Regions from separate parts of the Paenibacillus sp. GCM10027629 genome, predicted to be linked through region 1. Evidence: riboswitches for the same ligand, from Rfam matches in the RefSeq annotation. Region 1 holds a riboswitch; each other region holds the start of a gene.
The links. Region 1 has a riboswitch for cyclic di-AMP ahead of ACFQZR_RS19195 (C40 family peptidase). Riboswitches for the same ligand answer to the same signal wherever they lie in the genome.

Region 1 (4,956 bases):
CAGCGAAAATCGAGCAGGGTGCGTACCACTTGTACAAGTTTATTTCTAGCACATTGACTTGGCCGCTGATGGTCGGTCTAGGAATGTTGTATATTCCGCTGAAGGATGTAGCTGCTATCATCTCGATTCCTTATATTCTGGTTTGTGCAACGGTTATCGCAGCAATGATTCTTACGGGTTATTTCGTTGGTAAATGGGTCAACATGTATCCTGTAGAAGCAGCGATTGTAACAGGTTGCCGTGGCGGTCTCGGCGGTACGGGCGACGTAGCCATTCTGTCAGCATCCGGACGGATGGAACTAATGCCTTTCGCCCAGATTTCTACGCGAATTGGCGGTGCGCTTACAGTAGTCGCAGCTACACTGCTAATAGCAGTATGGGGTGGCTGAAGAAGCTCGAGCAACAGATAGATCAGAAGTGGATAGCGTAAGCATTAGCCAATATTGGAGGAGATACTATGGAACTATTAGAAGAAATCATGAATTTGCATAAAGGCGGCAAACTGGAGACAACATTGAAGACTCCGATTCTTACCAAAGAAGACTTATCTAAGGTCTATACTCCGGGCGTAGCTAAAGTGTGTCAGGCCATTGCCCAAGATGATGCTCAGGCGTATGAGCTGACGACCAAAAAAAATACAGTAGCAGTTATTTCAGACGGGACAGCTGTTTTGGGGCTTGGTGACATTGGACCTAAAGCAGCGATGCCGGTCATGGAGGGAAAGGCCGCGCTATTCAAACAGTTCGCTGACGTGGATGCGGTACCGATCTGTCTTGATACGAAAGATACAGAAGAAATTATATCCGTCGTCAAGGCGCTTGCGCCGACCTTTGGAGGGATCAATCTGGAGGATATTTCTTCACCACGATGCTTCGAAATCGAGAAGAGATTAAGAGAAGAACTAGACATTCCAGTGTTCCATGATGATCAGCACGGAACGGCTATTGTCGTGCTTGCCGGATTGCTGAATGCGCTGAAGGTCTGCGATAAAAATATGAAAGATGTCAAAATCGTCGTGAACGGTGTCGGTGCTGCCGGCATCTCGATATCCAAAATGCTGCTGCAAGCAGGTGCCGTGAATCTGATTGGGGTTGACCGTCAGGGTGCGATTAGCCGAAACATACAGTATGATCTGCCACACTGGAGCGATTTCGCTCAACTCACTAATCCAAACCTGGAAACCGGACAACTGTCAGATATCATCAAAGGAGCAGATGTATTTATCGGTGTATCCGCGCCGAATATGTTGACCGTAGAGGATCTTCAACATATGGCGAAGGACCCGATTGTATTCGCGATGGCCAATCCGACGCCGGAAATTGATCCTAGACTAGCGGCCCCATATGTAAAAGTAATGGCGACTGGCCGTTCAGACTTCCCGAATCAAATTAATAATGTACTATGTTTCCCTGGAATTTTCAGAGGTGCGCTGGATAGCGAGGCTACGGATATTACCGATGAGATGAAGCTTGCAGCTGCAGAAGCCATCTCTTCCGTGATTGATCCAGCAGATTTGAATGAGAAATATATTATTCCGGATGCTTTTGATATACGTGTGGTAGAAAGAATCCGGAAGGCCGTTGCTGAGGCTGCGCTAAATAGCGGAGTAGCACGTAAAAGCTTGGTACCTAGCATTGGCTAGGGCGGTTAATGGTGGACATTGGTTCGTCGGAATCGAACTTATTCATTGCCAATTATAGGTTTTCAATTCAAACTTCAAGTATGATTTCGTATATTGCCTTGAATGAGTGTTCATCACTTAATCAAGGCTTTTCTATTTTCGCTCATTATATAGTATTGATGAATATTTACAATTTTGTAATTGATATTTTTTGAATCATTATTGTTTCTTGTCATTGTAATATTATGATATTTCATCAATGCTCAATAGGACAAAAGTCTATAGTATCAAGGTGTCGTTTCACTTCAGGTGTCTAGCATGTGACTAAAGTAAGCTTTTCTATATGATGAATTGACAAAATGCCTGAAAATATACTACATTATTAAAAGTTACAAAAAATTAATATTTGGCCGAATTTCTATTTAGAGAAAACGGGGGAACCAATTCTGGGTGAATTATTCTAATCTATTTAAGGATATAGGGAACCTTCTACCGAACCCTCAGCTAACTCCGTAGGCATCGAAGGGAGAACATCATGAAGAAAGTAATTATATCAGTGTTAGGAGCGGCAATTATGTTGTCCGCAGGCGCTACTAGTACATATGCGAGTTCGCCTAATCTTGCAAATGAAGTTGATAAAGTCATAGGGACGCCGTACCTCTGGGGAGGTACGACAAAAGCTGGGTTTGATTGCTCGGGTTTCATTCAATATATTTTTGATAAATTTAAGTTAGATTTACCCCGTACTTCAAATACACAGGCAAAAGAAGGCACATCGGTAGATCAGGAAAATCTACGTGCAGGGGACTTAGTGTTCTTTAATACGAGTGGACAAGGGATATCTCACGTAGGCATTTTCCTTGGCAACAATAAGTTTGCGCATTCATCCAGCAGCAGAGGTGTAACGATAAGTAATCTGTCAGATTCCTATTATAAAAATCGTTATGTTACTGCTAGACGTGTTGTAAGTCAGCAAAGTTATCATAAAATGATGAGCTGAAAATAAGGGAAATCTTAAAGGACAAGATCGTAAGTAAAACTACTTACTGGCTTGTCCTTTTGTTATTGCAATTGATCGACAAAGAGCCGTTTCATTCTCCATTGGATGAATTACACTCTAGGATAATGATATTCGTAATACATTCGGGTCTTGTCCTATATACATCAGTAATGTGAAATGTATATTGAGGAGGCTGAATAAGATGATTTATGCACAACCAGGACAACAAGGAGCAAAGATAACTTTTGCGAAGAGGTATGAGAATTTTATTGGAGGCCAGTGGGTGGCGCCTGTGAAAGGTGAATACTTCGAGAATGTATCGCCGGTCAATCATCGCATATTCTGCGAGATTCCACGTTCTACCTCTGAGGATATCGAGTTGGCACTGGATGCTGCGCATGCTGCGAAGGATGCATGGGGCCGTACGTCCGTTCAGGAGCGATCCGTGATCCTGAATAAAATTGCCGATCGGATCGAAGCCAATTTAGAAATGTTAGCGGTTGCAGAGACGTGGGACAACGGCAAACCGATTCGAGAGACGCTCAATGCTGATCTTCCGCTCGCGATTGATCATTTTCGCTATTTTGCAGGATGTATTCGCGCGCAAGAAGGTTCACTCAGTCAATTGGATGACAATACGGTGGCATATCATTTCAATGAGCCACTAGGGGTTGTCGGGCAGATTATTCCTTGGAACTTCCCACTGCTCATGGCGACTTGGAAGCTTGCACCTGCACTTGCTGCGGGCAATGCGGTCGTCTTGAAGCCAGCGGAGCAGACGCCCGCATCGATCTTGGTGCTGATGGAACTTATTGAGGATTTACTGCCCCCAGGTGTCGTCAATATCGTCAACGGCTTTGGACTTGAAGCAGGCAAGCCGCTCGCATCGAGCAGTCGAATTTCGAAAATTGCCTTTACCGGTGAGACGACAACAGGGCGCCTAATTATGCAGTATGCATCGCAAAATATCATTCCGGTGACCTTGGAGCTGGGCGGGAAGTCTCCGAACATTTTCTTCGAGGATGTATTCGCGCGGGACGATGCATTCTTCAATAAAGCACTCGAAGGGTTTACGATGTTCGCCTTGAATCAAGGTGAGGTGTGTACATGCCCGTCTCGAGCGTTAATTCAGGAATCGTTCTATGATCAATTTATGGAGAGAGCACTCCAGCGGGTCGCAGCCATCAAGCAGGGGAATCCACTCGATACGGATACGATGATTGGGGCCCAGGCCTCAACTGAGCAGCTCGAGAAGATTCTTAGCTATATCGATATCGGTCGGCAGGAAGGTGCTACGTGTCTTATCGGCGGTAACCGGGCTGCGCTGGATGGGGAACTGTCTGACGGTTATTATGTCGAGCCTACGGTACTTCAAGGACATAATAAGATGCGAATCTTCCAAGAGGAAATCTTCGGACCGGTTGTCTCCGTTACGACGTTCAAGGATCAGGAGGAGGCACTGGCCATTGCGAATGATACGCTCTACGGACTTGGCGCAGGCGTATGGACGCGCGACATGAACACAGCATACCGCTTCGGTCGCGGCATTCAAGCTGGCCGGGTCTGGACGAATTGCTACCATGCGTACCCTGCTCACGCGGCATTCGGAGGCTACAAACACTCGGGGATCGGGCGCGAGAATCACAAAATGATGCTCTCCCATTACCAGCAGACCAAGAACCTGCTCGTAAGCTATAGTCCTGACGCACTCGGATTCTTCTAAGAGCGGCGGTTTTCGATGATAGAAGTGAACAAGGTTATCGCTACCGATGCTGCATTAGAACTGATCGAGAGGGTGAAAGCCAAGTATGGTCCCGTCATGTTCCACCAGTCTGGCGGCTGCTGTGACGGCAGCTCTCCCATGTGCTATGTACAAGGGGAGCTTCTCATCGGGGATAGCGATGTATGTTTGGGGGACATTGGCGGAGCGCCTTTCTATATGAGTAAAGCACAATATGACTATTGGAAAAATACGCAGCTGATCATCGACGTTGTGCCTGGCAGAGGGGGGATGTTCTCCCTTGAAGGACCGGAAGGCAAGCGATTTCTGACGCGTTCAAGGTTGTTCACGGAGGAAGAACGACGTTTGTTGGGTCTGATTGATTCTTAGTGAACATGTGCTGAAACAAACGATATCCAAATCATAAATGAACGATGCCGCTCAGATCCCAATAGGAATGAGCGGCTTTTTTATGTGAAGAAGACGTATTTTTAGAGAAAATGTAATTTTTTCATGTATGTTTTCTATCATATTTATAGTTTTTATTAATTTTCGAGTTTTGCATTGCATGGTTCAAACACTATGATCATAATACCGGAGCCTGATCAACGACAT
Region 2 (4,956 bases), on a different contig from region 1:
CTTACTCTCAGCGATGAAGTCATCTACACCCGCTTCACGCGCAATCGTTGCGGCCGTCAGCGGATTATCGCCCGTACACATAATCGTCTTGATGCCCATTCGGCGAAGCTGTTCGAACCGCTCGCGCATCCCCGGCTTCACGGTATCCTTCAAATAAATAATGCCTAACAATCGATCATTTACCGCTACCGCGAGCGGTGTTCCGCCTTCCGAGGCGATCTTGTTCCCTTTGTCTGTCAGATCAGCCGGAATCACGCCGCCTTGATCCAGTACCCATTGCTTCACCGCATCGATTGCCCCTTTACGAACCTTCCATCCATTGGTTAGGTCCGCACCGCTCATCCGCGTCTCGGCTTTGAAATCGATAAACTCGGCATTTCTCGCGATCTTATCGTCAAAGGCATATCCTTCTTTTCGTACCCACTCCAGCACGGAACGGCCTTCCGGCGTCTCATCCTGCATCGAGCTCACGGCAGCCCATTGGGATACTTCTTCTACTGTCGCTTTCCCCACGGGCACCATGTCACTCGCCATCCGATTCCCGAAGGTAATCGTACCTGTTTTATCCAGAATCATTGTGTTAATATCGCCCGCTGCTTCAACCGCTTTCCCGGACATCGCGAGCACGTTATATTGCGTCACGCGGTCCATCCCCGCGATCCCAATTGCGGACAACAAGCCCCCGATGGTCGTCGGGATCAAGCAGACTAACAAGGAGATAAGCACCGGAATTTCTAAGTCGACTCCTACATACTTGGCAATCGGCGCTAGCGTCATAACTACAATCAAGAAGATCACGGTCAATGTAATGAGCAAAATATTAAGCGCAATTTCGTTCGGCGTCTTCTGACGCTCGGCCCCTTCGACGAGGGAGATCATGCGATCGAGGAACGATTCACCCGGATCATTCGTGATCCGTACTTTAATCTGATCACTGACGACGCGTGTTCCGCCCGTTACGGAGCTGAAGTCGCCACCCGCTTCCTTCATAACTGGCGCAGATTCACCGGTAATCGCGGATTCGTCTACCGTGGCGAGTCCTGCGATCACTTCGCCGTCCCCAGGGATCATCTCACCCATGGATACCACGACGACATCCCCCTTACGAAGCTCTGTCGCTGGCACTTGCTTCACGCCGCCGCCCGGCTGCACTTTATTCGCCATCACGTCGCTCTTCGTCTGCTTCAGTGCATTCGCTTGTGCTTTCCCACGCCCTTCAGCGATCGCTTCCGCGAAGTTCGCGAACAGGACGGTGAACAGCAAGACGATGAATACCGTTAAGTTAAAGCCGAAATTCGCTTCCGCGCCAAATGCAGATGGAAATAGCGTTAACAGCAGGACGATGAACGTACCTAGCTCTACCACGAACATGACCGGATTTTTGATCATGATCAGCGGGTTCAATTTGACGAAGCTCTGGCCTAGCGCATATTTCAATATATCTGAAGTTATTAATGATTTACGTTTCATGGTCGAATCCATGTTCTTTCACCTCGTTAAATGATCTCTACCCTAATGTCAGGAACTCTGCAATCGGCCCAAGGACGAGTACAGGCAGGAACGTCAATGCACCAATGAGAATGACCGTTCCGAGCAGCACCCCAGCGAATAGCTTGTTATCGGTGCGGAATGTCCCAATCGTCTCAGGCACCCATTTCTTGCGCACGAGTGAACCTGCAACACCGAGCAGTGCCACGATGGAGACGTATCGACCGAGGAACATCACAATCCCTGTCGTCATATTCCAGAACGGCGTGTTATCCGCCAAGCCCTCGAACCCGGAGCCGTTGTTCGCTGCCGATGAGGTGTACTCATAGAGCACTTGCGAGATGCCGTGGAACCCTGGATTCGTAATGGCACCCGATCCTAGATCGGTTAAGAACGCAATGGCCGTCGGGCCTAAGATGATCAACGGATGGACGAGAATCGCAATCGCGATCAGCTTCATCTCGTGCGGTTCAATTTTCCGACCTAAGAACTCCGGCGTACGACCGACCATTAAGCCTGCCAAGAACACCGCGAGGATCGCATACATCAGCATATTGACAAGCCCTACGCCATCGCCGCCGAATACCACGTTCAGCATCATGAGCGACATCGGTACGAGACCGCCAAGCGGGGTTAACGTATCATGCATATTGTTGACCGTACCCGTCGTTGCCGAGGTTGTCACGGTCGTGAATAGAGCGGATTGCGCAATCCCGAATCGTGCTTCTTTCCCCTCCATACTGCCTTGAGATGTGTCTGCACCGATCGTATTCAAGACCGGATTGCCGTTGCTTTCCGAGATATACACAAGACTTAGGAAAGCTGCGAACAAGATGCTCATGACAGCGAACACGATCCAGCCCTGCTTCTGATTCCGAGCGAATCGTCCGTACGTATAGGTCAGCGATGCCGGGATACACCACATCATCAACATTTCGAGCACATTCGTAAGTGGGTTCGGATTCTCGAATGGATGCGAGGAGTTCACTCCGAAAAATCCGCCGCCATTCGTCCCCAAATGTTTAATCGACTCGAGCGATGCTACAGGACCAATCGCGATCTGCTGCGTCTCGCCCGTAATCGTGTGCGCTTGAACCGTAGCGTCCAGCGTCTGCGGCACTTGGAGTCCAACGAGCACCAGTGTCATTACGATCGCCATTGGAATCAACAGTCTCGTATGGGCCTTCACGAAGTCCGTGAAGAAATTACCAAGCCCTGTGCCCTTCTTCGTTAATCCGCGGATAAAGGCAATCGCCACCACAATCCCCGTCGCCGCCGAAGTGAACATCATCATCATGATGACGATCATTTGCGAGAAATAGGATAAGCCTGACTCCCCACTGTAATGCTGTAAATTCGTATTGGTCATAAAGCTGATAATCGTATTAAAAGATAACGTCGGCTCCATATTGTCGATCCCGTTCGGATTGAGCGGCAGCCAGCGCTGTGTCAGCAAGACGCCGAACCCGATAAGCGTCAATACAAGGTTGGTTAGCAGTAAGCTAAGTACGTATCGCTTCCACGACATGTCGCCGCGGTTCTTCAGCCCGATCAGCCAAAAGATCCCTTTCTCCACCGGACCAAATATCCGATCACTCCGGTTCGGCTCATTCGAAAATATATGATAGATATACGTACCGAGCGGCTTCACGATCAAGAGCAGCAGCCCGATAACAATCACGATTTGCAGTAAATCCATTCCCCAGTTCATAGTCGATCTCCCTTTTCAACAACATTTTAATCAACGTGAAAAAAGTTAATTTTTCTCATTTCCCTTAAAAAAAGGCATAAAAAAAGAAGCCTGCGGGGGAGGTTATCCATCGCGGCTTCAATAATGGGCATGGCGAATCGCCATGCTGCGCACATATTGAATACGTTCAAGTTGCCTCTCTCGAGACGCTTACGAGGTTAGCTGTCGGATTCGGGCCTTGAGAGTCGCCCTACCTTAGCGCCGTACAAGACGGTGCCTCGGATTCACCCCGTGGTCAGCTCAGCTGACCGTTGGTTCCCCCGCTCTTTGCCTTAGCAAAGACTCAGCGTTAAAGACATGTAAAACATTTTTCATCGCTTCATCAATCTATTTCACATCATAACCACAGATCTATTTCGCATCTGCAGCCAACGTTCGTCTACACTTTCCTTCATCCTCTCTCATTCGCTTACGAGGTTAGCTGTCGGATTCGGATGGTGAGAGTCACCCTACCTCGGTACCGTTGTACCCAGGATTCACCCCACATGTTCCTGCTCTCGCTCTCACACGAGCCACAGGTTCATGACTTATTTGGTTCCCCCGCTCCTTGCACATGCAAGGACTCAGCAATGTTCATGAATCGTATCATACTCCTCGTGTTGCAACTTGTAAAACCTTAAATTGGTTTGAAATGGAATCTGAAAATACTGGAAATCGTCATGAAAGCGTTATGAATGATATGAATCTCTCGAAACCTCCTATTTTCACGCGATAGATCACTTTCGCGCGATTTTCCAGGATGAATGTACAGGGTGCCCAGCCATCTTATGTCATTCACCGCAGTGAAATCCCGCAGTCCTCTTTTTATTAACGGAACACTTCGGCAGCAAAAAAATCTCCCTCTGATCAACAGTGTGTACACTGCCAACCAAAGGGAGAGCTTTAACCTTTACATTTCACCTTGCCGCACACAAAAAAAGCCAACCCTCTTCACCGAAGGTTAGCTTCTCTCCACATTTATCTATAGAATAATAGATCAATCACTTTGAACACGGCCATCGCAAGCACGAATGCAATCGGAATCGTCACGATCCAAGAGATGACAATACGACCTGCTAGGCCCCATTTTACCGCCGAAAAACGCTTCGCGGAACCTACACCGAGGATCGCTGAGGTAATCGCATGCGTTGTACTAACGGGCAAATGCGCTAGCGTTGCCGTCATAATAATAGCAGCTGACGATAAATCCGCTGCAAAACCGTTAATCGGTTCGATTTTGAAGATTTTCGTACCCATCGTTTTAATAATTTTCCAACCGCCGACAGATGTACCGAGTGCCATCGCTGTTGCGGCCGAAATTTTAACCCATAACGGAACATCCAAATTATCTTGTATTCCTGCTGAGACAAGAGCGAAGGTAATGATCCCCATCGCCTTTTGCGCATCATTCGTCCCGTGCGTATAAGACTGAAGCGCTGCCGTCATAATCTGCCCTGTGCGGAAGCCTTTATTGACCGAATGCGGACTCATTCGACCGAAAATGAGCTTCAGAATCGTCATCACGATATAACCAAGAGCAAATGCAATAAGCGGTGAGAAGATAAGTCCTTCTACGATTTTCGTAAACCCGGCATAGTTCAAGCTGTCTGAACCCGCTCCTATAAAGACTGCACCCGCGAGTGCACCAATGAGTGCGTGAGATGAGGACGAAGGAATTCCGAACCACCAAGTCACAAGGTTCCAGATGATCGCGGCGATTAAGGTCGCTATCACAATCT
Region 3 (4,956 bases), on a different contig from region 1:
TGGCTTCTGAAATTCAGGCGTTGAAGATTAACGTCTACGAGGAGCAAATTAAGGCGCATAAGGCAGAATTGAAGCATCTACAGCTCCAGATCAATCCGCATTTTCTGCTAAACTCGATCAACATCATCTACAACTTGGTTGAGATTAAGAATTACAAGCTGATTCAGGTCATGTGCGTGAATCTGGTGAAATATTTCCGATTCGCGACAAAGACGAATCAAGTCGTTGTGACGATTGCGGAGGAAATGGAGCATATGGAGAGCTATATCCGGATTCAGCAGCTGCGTTTCCCTGAGCGGGTTACGTATTCGTACCATATTGCGGAAGGACTGGATAGAGCCTGTATTCCGCCTCTGCTAATCCAACCTTTCATTGAGAATTCGATCAAATATGGGTTTGATTTTATGGATCGTCCGTTTCACATGGAGATTCGTATAGCTCGCTTAGCAGAGCCAGATTTATATGAAATCGTCATTGTGGATAATGGAAGCGGGTTTCCTGAAGAGGCGCTTGAATCGCTGCAGAATGGAAGTTACTTCACGCAGCCGCAGGATGAGCATCTCGGCATCTGGAATGTGCATCATCGATTGAAACATATTTTCGGGCAAGCGGCAGTGCTTGAATTCGCGAATGAGCCGGGTGCCGGCGCGAAAGTGAGGCTTGTACTTCCTTATCGCACGCTTACGCAGTTCAGTTCTTATGATAGTGGACCTTGGGAGGGGTAACGATGTATAGAGCGCTGATCGTGGATGATGAGATTTATGCTGTGCTGGGGATTAAGAGCGGTGTGAATTGGGAGGAGCTGCAAGTATCGGAAGTCCATGAAGCCTATAACATGCGGGAAGCGATGAAGGTATTCGAACGTACACCGATCGATATTCTCATCTGTGATATCGAGATGCCGAAGGGGACGGGTATTGAGCTGCTTGAATGGGTGAATGCACACTCGCCTGCGACCGAGACGGTGTTCTTGACAGCACATGCCGATTTCAGCTTCGTGAAGCGAGCGGTCCAGCTCGATAGCTTCGATTATTTGCTCAAGCCTGTGGAATATGAAGTGCTGCAGTCGACCTTGGCCAAGATGCTGCAATCGATTGAGCAGGAGAAGGAATTGCTGCAGCTGCGCGAACAATACAAGCCCTATTATGATCTCTGGACGAAGAAGAAGCCGCTCATTGCCGATAAATTCTGGAATGACGTACTCTCGAATCGCATTACCTGTACACCGACCAATGTGCAGAGTTTGCTCGAGGAGCATGATCTGACGTTCAAGCCGGATATTAAGATTTTACCTCTTCTTATTAGTGTTGAAGCATGGCAACGGGAGTTCAGTACAAGAGATGAAGAAATGATGGAGTATGCCATTCGGAAGGGGGCGTCCGAGCTGCTGCTGCATGAGGCGAATGGGGTTGTCATTCAGACACGTCAGGGCGTGAATGTCGTGATTCGTTATTTGGACGAGGGGCATAGCGGAAGTGCAGGGCTGTCCGAGGCGTGCCAGGAGTATATTCAGTCTTGTCAGCAGTACTTCAATTGTCAGATCTCTTGCTATATTGGGGAAGTCACTTCGTTATTTAACGTGAGCGAGATGTATCATGAATTGCTCGAGCTGGAATACAACAACTTGCACAAATCCAATCAAGTGTACTTCTTGCGCAACCGGGAGAAGACCGGCATGATGAAGCTGCCGCTCTTCACTGCTTGGACGATTCTGATCGAGCAGGGGAAGCGGGAAGAGATCGAGAAGGAGCTGGCGCGGTGTATTGCAGCGTTCCGGTCGGACGCAAGACTATCTGCGAGCGCACTGCAGGCATTCAATCATGGATTTCTTCAGATGATTCATTACATCCTGCACAAGAATGGGGTGTCTGCGCATGAACTGCTGCATGAGGGGCAGGGGCAATTGAACGGGGCCGCACCTCGAACACTGGATCAGATGCATGCTTGGGCATTGAAGCTCATCGGGCTGGTGTCCCATTCCTTGCATCAGAACGATTCAGTGATTGAACAAGTTCAACGTTACATCGCCGATCATCTGAGCGAAGTGATTACAAGAGAACAGCTCGCGGAGTATGTGCATCTGAATCCTGCGTATTTGTCCAGGCTATTCAAGCGTGAAGTGGGCGAATCGATCACGGATTACATTTTGAATGAAAGGATGAAGGTAGCAAAGGAATTAATCGCTACATCGTCGATGCCGATTTCGGATATTGCCAAATCGCTGGGATACAGCAATTTCTCCTATTTTGCGAAAATGTTCAAGAAGGTCTACCATGCGACACCGCAGCATTTCCGGCGCCAATTAGGTTGAAATGTGACTTCTTGAAATATACGATAATTTAATATTTGACTGTCTAAGATAAATTGTTGTAAAATGGAAATACGCTTAATTTCCGGATATGAGATCGGAAAGCGGGGGAACCAATTTTTAGGGGCGAATCAAGGATGTATTGTAGGGAACCATCTTTCCCGAGCCCGACAGCTAACCTCGTCAGCAGTGGATGGGTCAATCATAGACACTTTTTCCGCACCCCTGACCCGTTGAACCGGGTCTTTTTGCGTCTAATCGAGAGTGACCCGGTTGCCTGCAAGGACGAAGCACATGCTTACGCTTGCGGACTGCGGGTCATTTTTTATGTTGAAGAACGAGAGGAGGGACACAGCGTTACCATAAATCTGACTTTCAAGGAGGAACAACAATATGGCACAGCCGAAATATATCACGAATATCGATAAAATTGTGGAGATCCCGGAGCAAGAACGGGCGAAGTTGAAGCAAATAACGGAGAAGTTCGTATTTCGCGTGAATGATTATTACTTGAAGCTGATTGACTGGAACGACCCGAATGACCCGATTAAGAAATTGGTAATCCCGAATGAGGGAGAATTATCCGAATACGGTAGATGGGATGCGTCCGATGAGGACACGAATTACGTGGTTCCGGGTTGTCAGCATAAGTATAAGACGACGGCTCTGCTCATCGTATCCGAGGTATGTGGTGCGTACTGCAGGTACTGCTTCCGTAAACGTCTGTTCCGTAATGATGTAAAAGAAGCGATGTCGGATGTGAGTCCGGGCATCGAATATATTCGGCAGCATCCGGAGATTAACAATGTGCTCCTGACAGGCGGAGATAGCTTGATTCTGGCAACACCCAAATTGAAAATGATTATTGAGCAATTGCGAGACATTGAACATGTGAAGATTATTCGGCTCGGCTCCAAAATTCCCGTGTTCAACCCGATGCGCATCTATGAGGATGAGGAGCTGCTCGATACCATTCGGACATTCTCGAATAGTGATCGCCGGATCTATGTGATGGCCCATATCAATCATCCGCGTGAAATAACGCCTGAAGCAAGACGAGGGTTTGAGGCGTTACATCAAGCTGGAGCGATCGTCGTGAATCAGACCCCGATCCTTCGGGGCATTAATGATAACGCTGATGTCTTAGCGGAATTGCTCGATAAGTTGTCTTGGGCGGGGGTCACGCCATATTACTTCTTCGTTAACCGCCCTGTTGCGGGAAATCGGGATTTTGTCCTGCCGCTCGAACAGGTGTATCGCCTCGTTGAAGAAGCCAAAGCGAAGACATCCGGCCTCGGCAAAAGAATCCGACTATCGATGAGTCATACATCCGGTAAAATCGAAATTCTCGCGATTGAGAAAGGAAAAGCTTACTTGAAGTATCATCAATCGAGAGATGACCATTACGGTAAATTTATGATGCTGCCTTGTCCGAAGGATGCGTCATGGTTCGATGATCTGCCGGGGAATGAAGCATATTGGAAGAAGCCGAAGAAGAAGACAGATGCGATTGTCTCGGTGAATGAGCTGCCGCAATTCCCGCAGAAGGCAAGCCGTTCGGCGGCGTCGCAGCCAGCGATGAAGGCTGTGAATCAATAACATCATAACGGTAAAATAAAAGACGGGTGGCTTCTCAGAGTGATGCTGGGAAGCAGCCCGTCTTTTGTTAAGGTGCCAACCCTTTCATAATAAATTGGATCGTGGCTTCACGTTCCAGTGCGTCATCCCAATCTGATCCTTCTTGGGGCTCCAAGATGGAACGGAACAGTACATAGCCCAAGATAGAGAAGGCGCTAAGCCGCATAATGGTGAGGGAGGGGAGATCAATCAGCTTTCCTTCGCCTTGCAGCTTATGAATAATTCTCTCGAATCGTCCCTTCATCTCGTTGAAGACGAGCTGCTGCAGCTGCTTCTGGAGATCGGGGTGGAAGGGCAATTCCTGCACCACAATTTTGAACAAGCTGCGATTCTGCTGCAGGAAAGTAATGCGATTGTCGATCAGTGCCCGAAGGAGCTGATCGAAGCTATCGTAATCTCTGGAGAGGACATCTTTGAACTCTCTCAGAAGAAAGGGGGCAAGCAGCTTCACCATGGCCGGTGTGACGATCGAGAGCAGCAGGTCCTTCTTGGTCTTAAAGTGGCGGAATATCGTTCCCTCCGCGACGCCAGCCCGCTGGGCGATCTCGCTCGTTGAAGATGCCGCATAGCCTTTCTCCGCGAATATTTCAATCGCTGCTTCGAAGATTCGCACTTGCTTGGCGGTTCGTGGAGCGGTAGGATCGCCTTGCAAGAGCTCCTCCATCCATGGCTCCAGCGATTTGGTCATATAGGTCAACTCCTTGCTAGATTAGATCGCGCGCTGCTTCTTCAGCGCTGCGATATTGAGTAGTGCGAAGACGATCGAGAATCCAAGCAGGATATAGATATCGAGCTGAATGTCGCCAATACTTTCCCCGCGAATCATAATCCCTCGCATGGCATCAGCCCCGTAATAGAGCGGCATGATGTAACTCAGCTTCTGCAGCCAAGGCGCCATTGCATCCAGATTGAAGAGTCCGGAGAAGAACACTTGCGGGACGATGACGAGCGGAATGAACTGAATGATCTGGAACTCGCTGCTGGCAAAAGAGGAGAGCAGCGTGCCGAGT
Region 4 (4,956 bases), on a different contig from region 1:
CGGTGTGAATTACGGGACATTCGACATGGACCGCATTCTTCGGGTGTTAAGACCTTATCGGGGCCGCATTGTTGTGAAAGAGAGCGGTATGCATGCGATCGAGGATTATTTGATGTCGAGATACCAGATGTACTGGCAGGTTTATTTCCATCCCGTGACACGCAGCTCTGAAATTATCCTGCGACAAATTTTCAAACGGGCACAAGAATTGTATGACAACGAATATTCGTTCCAATTCATGCTGGAGCCATTGCCTTCTTTATTTGAAGGAAAAATTTCAATGGAGCAATATATACGCCTCGATGAGGCTTTAATTCAGACAGTATTTATGCAGTGGACGCAGGAGCAAGATGAGATCCTTGCGGATCTGTGCGATCGGTTCATGGAGCGTAAATTATATAAATATGTCACGTTAGATCACTTGGATGATCAGCAGAAAGATAAGATACATGAGCAATTCGTACATGCAGGGTTAAATCCAGCCTACGATCTGGAAATTGACTCGCCAACGGACTTATCCTATTCGATTTATCGCTCAGGAGAACATCCGATGGGCAAGCAGATTGTGCTCTTGAATCATCATGAACAGCTTCGGGAAATTTCCGAAGTATCCGAAATTGTGCGTTCAATCAGCGGCATTCGCAAAGGCAAATTCCGTTTGTATTTTCCTGAAAATAAACTACGCGCCGTTGCCCACCTGCTTGATCGGGAAATTTCTAAATTATTCGATATGCCAACGACATAATCAAGGACAAAAGATATCAAATTAAGACATTAGAAGGAGATTATGAACTGATGTTATTCGACACACATACGCATTTAGACGCAGTACAATTCGACGAAGATCGGGAGGAAGTCATTGCAAGAGCGCTGGAGCAAGGCGTTACGCAGATGATTAATATCGGGTTTAACCGTGAGACGATCCCGACGACCATGAAATTGGCGGAAAGCTATGATTTTATCTATGCTGCTGTAGGCTGGCACCCGCAAGATGCGATTACGATGCAGCCTGGTGACCTCGAGTGGATTGAAAAGTTATGTGCACATGAGAAGGTTGTTGCGATTGGTGAGATCGGACTGGACTACTACTGGGATACCTCACCAAAGGATGTGCAGCATCGCGTATTCCGTGAACAAATTCGGTTAGCAAAGCGTCTTGATATGCCGATCGTTATTCATAATCGGGATGCGCACGAGGATGTCGTTCGCATTTTGCGCGAAGAGCATGCTGAGGAATGTGGAGGCGTAATGCACTGTTTCTCCGGCAGCTGGGAAATTGCCAAGCAATGCCTAGATTTGGGGTTCTATATTTCATTTGGTGGCCCCATTACATTCAAGAATGCAAGGGTTCCCAAAGAGGTGCTCGCGAACGTTCCGAATGACCGATTTTTGATCGAAACAGACTCGCCATATTTGACGCCGCACCCCTATCGCGGGAAGCGAAATGAGACAGGTTATGTACGTCTTGTCGCGGAGGCAGCAGCGGAAATAAAAGGGCTGAATTTGGAAGAAGTTGCTAAAATTACGATGAAAAATGCCCAAGCCTGTTTCCACTTAGGATGAAAAACGGTGAAAAACGCATGAAAAACTTAATAAACGGGTGAAATAGGTAGTTTTCATCTCAAAAATCGAAGAATATTACAAAATTTTAACCATTAATATCTAAAAATGAGTTTGATGCCTTCTTTACAAGCATGGAGCATTCAGAGTATGATTCAAATCAGAGTTTGAATATTGTTCCATCCATTTTGTATCGCTGAGTCTCCAAATTGGAGAGCGGGGGAACCGATATGGACCTTCTCAGGAGGGTTCGTAATTGATTTCTTAATGGGGTGAATAGAGGGCTTCTCGCCATGAGCGGGATAGCAATCTTAGGGCGACTCTCACGTCCGAATCCGACAGCTAACCTCGTAAGCGTGCAGGGAGAGGTACCCTCGTGCGGCCATCAACTATTGTTTCCAACAGGAAGCCACGAAAGAGACCCTCTTTACGCTAGGCTTCTTTTCTTTTGAATAAAGTTGAGTAGGACGTCATACTGTTACAGAACAGGAGGTGGGGGGACGTACCTAACAGAGGATGGTGTACAGCTGTCACATGCAGGTTGATGCGGCCGTTGTGCAAAAATACAGTATATAGTCTTCGTCAATTTATGATCATGCTTAACACCTGACGGCGGGACTATGAAGGAGGTCTGAAGACGTGGGCGTTTTCCAAACTGAGGAATCCCATGGTACACGATCATCCAGCATGTCTTTCGCATTGCGATGGATGCATGAAAACGTGCGTTTGATATCACTCGTGGCTCTACTGTCACTCGCGATGACTTTCATGTTAATGGTGGTGCTGAATGTTTACGCCAAGAAGGATATTTCTCTGGTCGTAGACGGACAACATATCCAGGTCGAAACGACAAACACAGTATTACAGCACCTACTGGATGAACAAGCTATACAAGTCGGCGCATACGACAAGCTGTCGATGCCGCTCCAATCGGAGCTTAAGGATGGTGACAGCGTTGAAATTTGGCGTGCGGTTCCCGTTCTTGTCACAGCAGATGGTCAGACAAAAAACTTGTTTACGACCGAAAAAACAGTCAAAGAAGTACTCGCAGCTGCGAATATACCAATATCTGAAGACGATAAAATTACACCTGCGCTGAATACACCGATTTCGAACAAACTGGATATTAAGATTACACGCGTCAGTACGAAGTTGGTAAATCGCGAAGTATCGATTCCTTTTGAATTCGTCAAAAAACCCGATGCAACGCTCCTGCAAGGCAAACAGAAGCTAATCCAAGACGGAAAGTCTGGACTTGTTGTTCAGAAGATTGAGAAGGTCTTCGAAGATGGCAAGTTGGTTTCGATCAAAATGGTTGATAAGGCCTATAAATCCAAGGCAACACACAAGATCGTTGCTTATGGTACAAAGAAACCTGAGGCTAAAGTCCGAACTTTGTCTGCTAGTGGACCAGGGGTTGCGAAAATTCATAGCCTTGGTAAAGAAGTGAAATATGCAAAAGTGCTGAAAAATGTAACGTTAACCGCCTATTCTTCGGAAGAAGATGGCATTGGAACGCGGACGGCTTCAGGCACGACCGTAACCGAAGGGCGCACAATCGCTGTAGATAAGGACGTCATTCCGATTGGTTGGTGGGTATACATCGAAGGAGTCGGATTTAGACGAGCGGAAGATACAGGTGGCGCTATTAAGGGCAATAAGATTGACGTGTATATTCAATCCCTAAAGACAGCGAATAAATTCGGCCGTAAGAAGGGGCATACCGTCTATGTGATTGGACCGGTCAAACCGTCGGCGAGCTAATGAGGGTCGTAATTCTAGGCCATGCTTCATTTGCCAATCGTGTATTAATCATATAGTATTATCCATAACAATATGCCATGATAAGAAGAGGGAAACCTCTTCTTTTTGTATTTTGCGGAAGAAAAGAAAGGAAGCGGATTGTACATGATTAAGGAAGTCATCGTGGTCGAAGGGAAAGACGATACCACGGCCATTCGGCGGGCTGTAGAGGCCGATACGATCGAGACCGGGGGGTCTGCCATTAACAATGCGATATTAAAGCGTATTGCGCTGGCTCAGGAGCGTCGAGGCGTAATCATTCTGACAGATCCGGATCATGCCGGGGAACGTATTCGCAAGATTATATCGAATCGTATCCCGGGCTGCAAGCACGCTTTCTTGAAGGAAGCGGATGCCACCTACAAAGGGGACATCGGTGTAGAGAACGCATCGCCAGAAGCAATCCGGTATGCGCTGGATCATCTACGAACGGAATATGAGAAGAATGAACAGCTCATCGATTGGGGTGATCTGATGGATGCAGGACTAATTACCCATCCGAATGCAGCGAGTCGCAGAAGGGCGATGGGGGATATACTTGGGATTGGCATGTGCAACGGAAAGCAGTTCTATAAACGGTGCGGCATGTTCCAGATAAGCCGAGAAGAGTTCTTGGCCGCGTTAGAGCAAATTGAAAATGAAGGGCTGTAGAAATGATGAAAGAAATCAATTCAGCTGGGGCACGCATCGATATTGCGACGCCGAAGCGGACGAAAGATATTATTGGAAAGCATGGATTTTCATTTAAGAAAAGTCTAGGTCAGAATTTTCTGATTGATATGAATATATTGAACAAAATTGTAGATGCTGCAGAACTTGATGAGACCATGGGGGCTCTTGAGATTGGACCTGGGATCGGAGCGCTGACAGAACGTCTTGCGCAGACGGCAGCAGAAGTGACAGCAGTAGAGATCGATACACGATTGATTCCGATTCTGGAAGAGGTACTTGCACCTTATCCGAATGTAGGCGTCGTTCATGGAGACGTGCTGAAAGTGGATTTGAAGCAAATTTTCGAGGAGCGGTTCTCTAAGGTAAGCAAAGTCAGTGTCGTAGCGAATCTTCCTTACTATGTTACGACGCCCATTCTTATGAAGCTACTCGAAGAACGTCTACCGCTGCAAAATATTGTGGTGATGATCCAGAAGGAAGTGGCGGACCGGATGGCTGCTCGCCCAGGTGGGAAAGACTACGGCAGTCTAAGTGTAGCAGTCCAATATTATTGCGAGCCAGAGCTGGTATGTACGGTACCGCATACGGTGTTCATTCCACAGCCGAACGTGGAGTCTGCTGTGATTAAGTTGAAGGTGCGGGATACACCGCCAGTTCAGGTCGCAGACGAAGCCCATTTCTTCCAAGTAGTACAAGCCTCGTTCGCGCAGCGACGGAAGACGATTGCGAATAACTTAAAGGCGAGATTCTTCAATGAAGGCGGCCGTGAGGCGCTGGAAGCCGCGTTACAGGAAGCGGGTATTGAACCTCAGCGCCGAGGCGAAACGCTAAGTATCGCTGAATTTGCGCGTCTTAGCGACGTATTGTTGGCAGCAGGACGGGTATAACCGCTAAAATCCGGTTGATTGCAGGAAATCGATG

Region 2: linked by a shared signal. The riboswitch ahead of kdpA (potassium-transporting ATPase subunit KdpA) and the one ahead of ACFQZR_RS19195 (C40 family peptidase) in region 1 are both predicted to bind cyclic di-AMP.
Region 3: linked by a shared signal. The riboswitch ahead of ACFQZR_RS25825 (KamA family radical SAM protein) and the one ahead of ACFQZR_RS19195 (C40 family peptidase) in region 1 are both predicted to bind cyclic di-AMP.
Region 4: linked by a shared signal. The riboswitch ahead of ACFQZR_RS27790 (resuscitation-promoting factor) and the one ahead of ACFQZR_RS19195 (C40 family peptidase) in region 1 are both predicted to bind cyclic di-AMP.

What each region holds. Positions count from the first base shown of each region.
Region 1 covers NZ_JBHTGZ010000009.1:2,087,705-2,092,660, reverse strand. Annotated here, with positions in the region: gene ACFQZR_RS19205 (2-hydroxycarboxylate transporter family protein) at 1-389, shown strand, start outside; gene ACFQZR_RS19200 (NAD(P)-dependent malic enzyme) at 458-1,642, shown strand; cyclic di-AMP (ydaO/yuaA leader) riboswitch at 2,020-2,155, shown strand; gene ACFQZR_RS19195 (C40 family peptidase) at 2,157-2,621, shown strand; gene adh (aldehyde dehydrogenase) at 2,824-4,344, shown strand; gene ACFQZR_RS19185 (DUF779 domain-containing protein) at 4,360-4,731, shown strand.
Region 2 covers NZ_JBHTGZ010000010.1:31,095-36,050, reverse strand. Annotated here, with positions in the region: gene kdpB (potassium-transporting ATPase subunit KdpB) at 1-1,482, opposite strand, end outside; gene kdpA (potassium-transporting ATPase subunit KdpA) at 1,508-3,187, opposite strand; cyclic di-AMP (ydaO/yuaA leader) riboswitch at 3,370-3,537, opposite strand; cyclic di-AMP (ydaO/yuaA leader) riboswitch at 3,630-3,817, opposite strand; gene ACFQZR_RS19630 (inorganic phosphate transporter) at 4,196-4,956, opposite strand, start outside.
Region 3 covers NZ_JBHTGZ010000017.1:30,005-34,960, forward strand. Annotated here, with positions in the region: gene ACFQZR_RS25815 (sensor histidine kinase) at 1-725, shown strand, start outside; gene ACFQZR_RS25820 (response regulator transcription factor) at 728-2,311, shown strand; cyclic di-AMP (ydaO/yuaA leader) riboswitch at 2,374-2,512, shown strand; gene ACFQZR_RS25825 (KamA family radical SAM protein) at 2,702-3,907, shown strand; gene ACFQZR_RS25830 (TetR/AcrR family transcriptional regulator) at 3,975-4,634, opposite strand; gene ACFQZR_RS25835 (ABC transporter permease) at 4,656-4,956, opposite strand, start outside.
Region 4 covers NZ_JBHTGZ010000021.1:9,988-14,943, forward strand. Annotated here, with positions in the region: gene ACFQZR_RS27780 (HD domain-containing protein) at 1-745, shown strand, start outside; gene ACFQZR_RS27785 (TatD family hydrolase) at 796-1,563, shown strand; cyclic di-AMP (ydaO/yuaA leader) riboswitch at 1,745-1,931, shown strand; gene ACFQZR_RS27790 (resuscitation-promoting factor) at 2,200-3,324, shown strand; gene rnmV (ribonuclease M5) at 3,469-4,014, shown strand; gene rsmA (16S rRNA (adenine(1518)-N(6)/adenine(1519)-N(6))-dimethyltransferase RsmA) at 4,020-4,922, shown strand.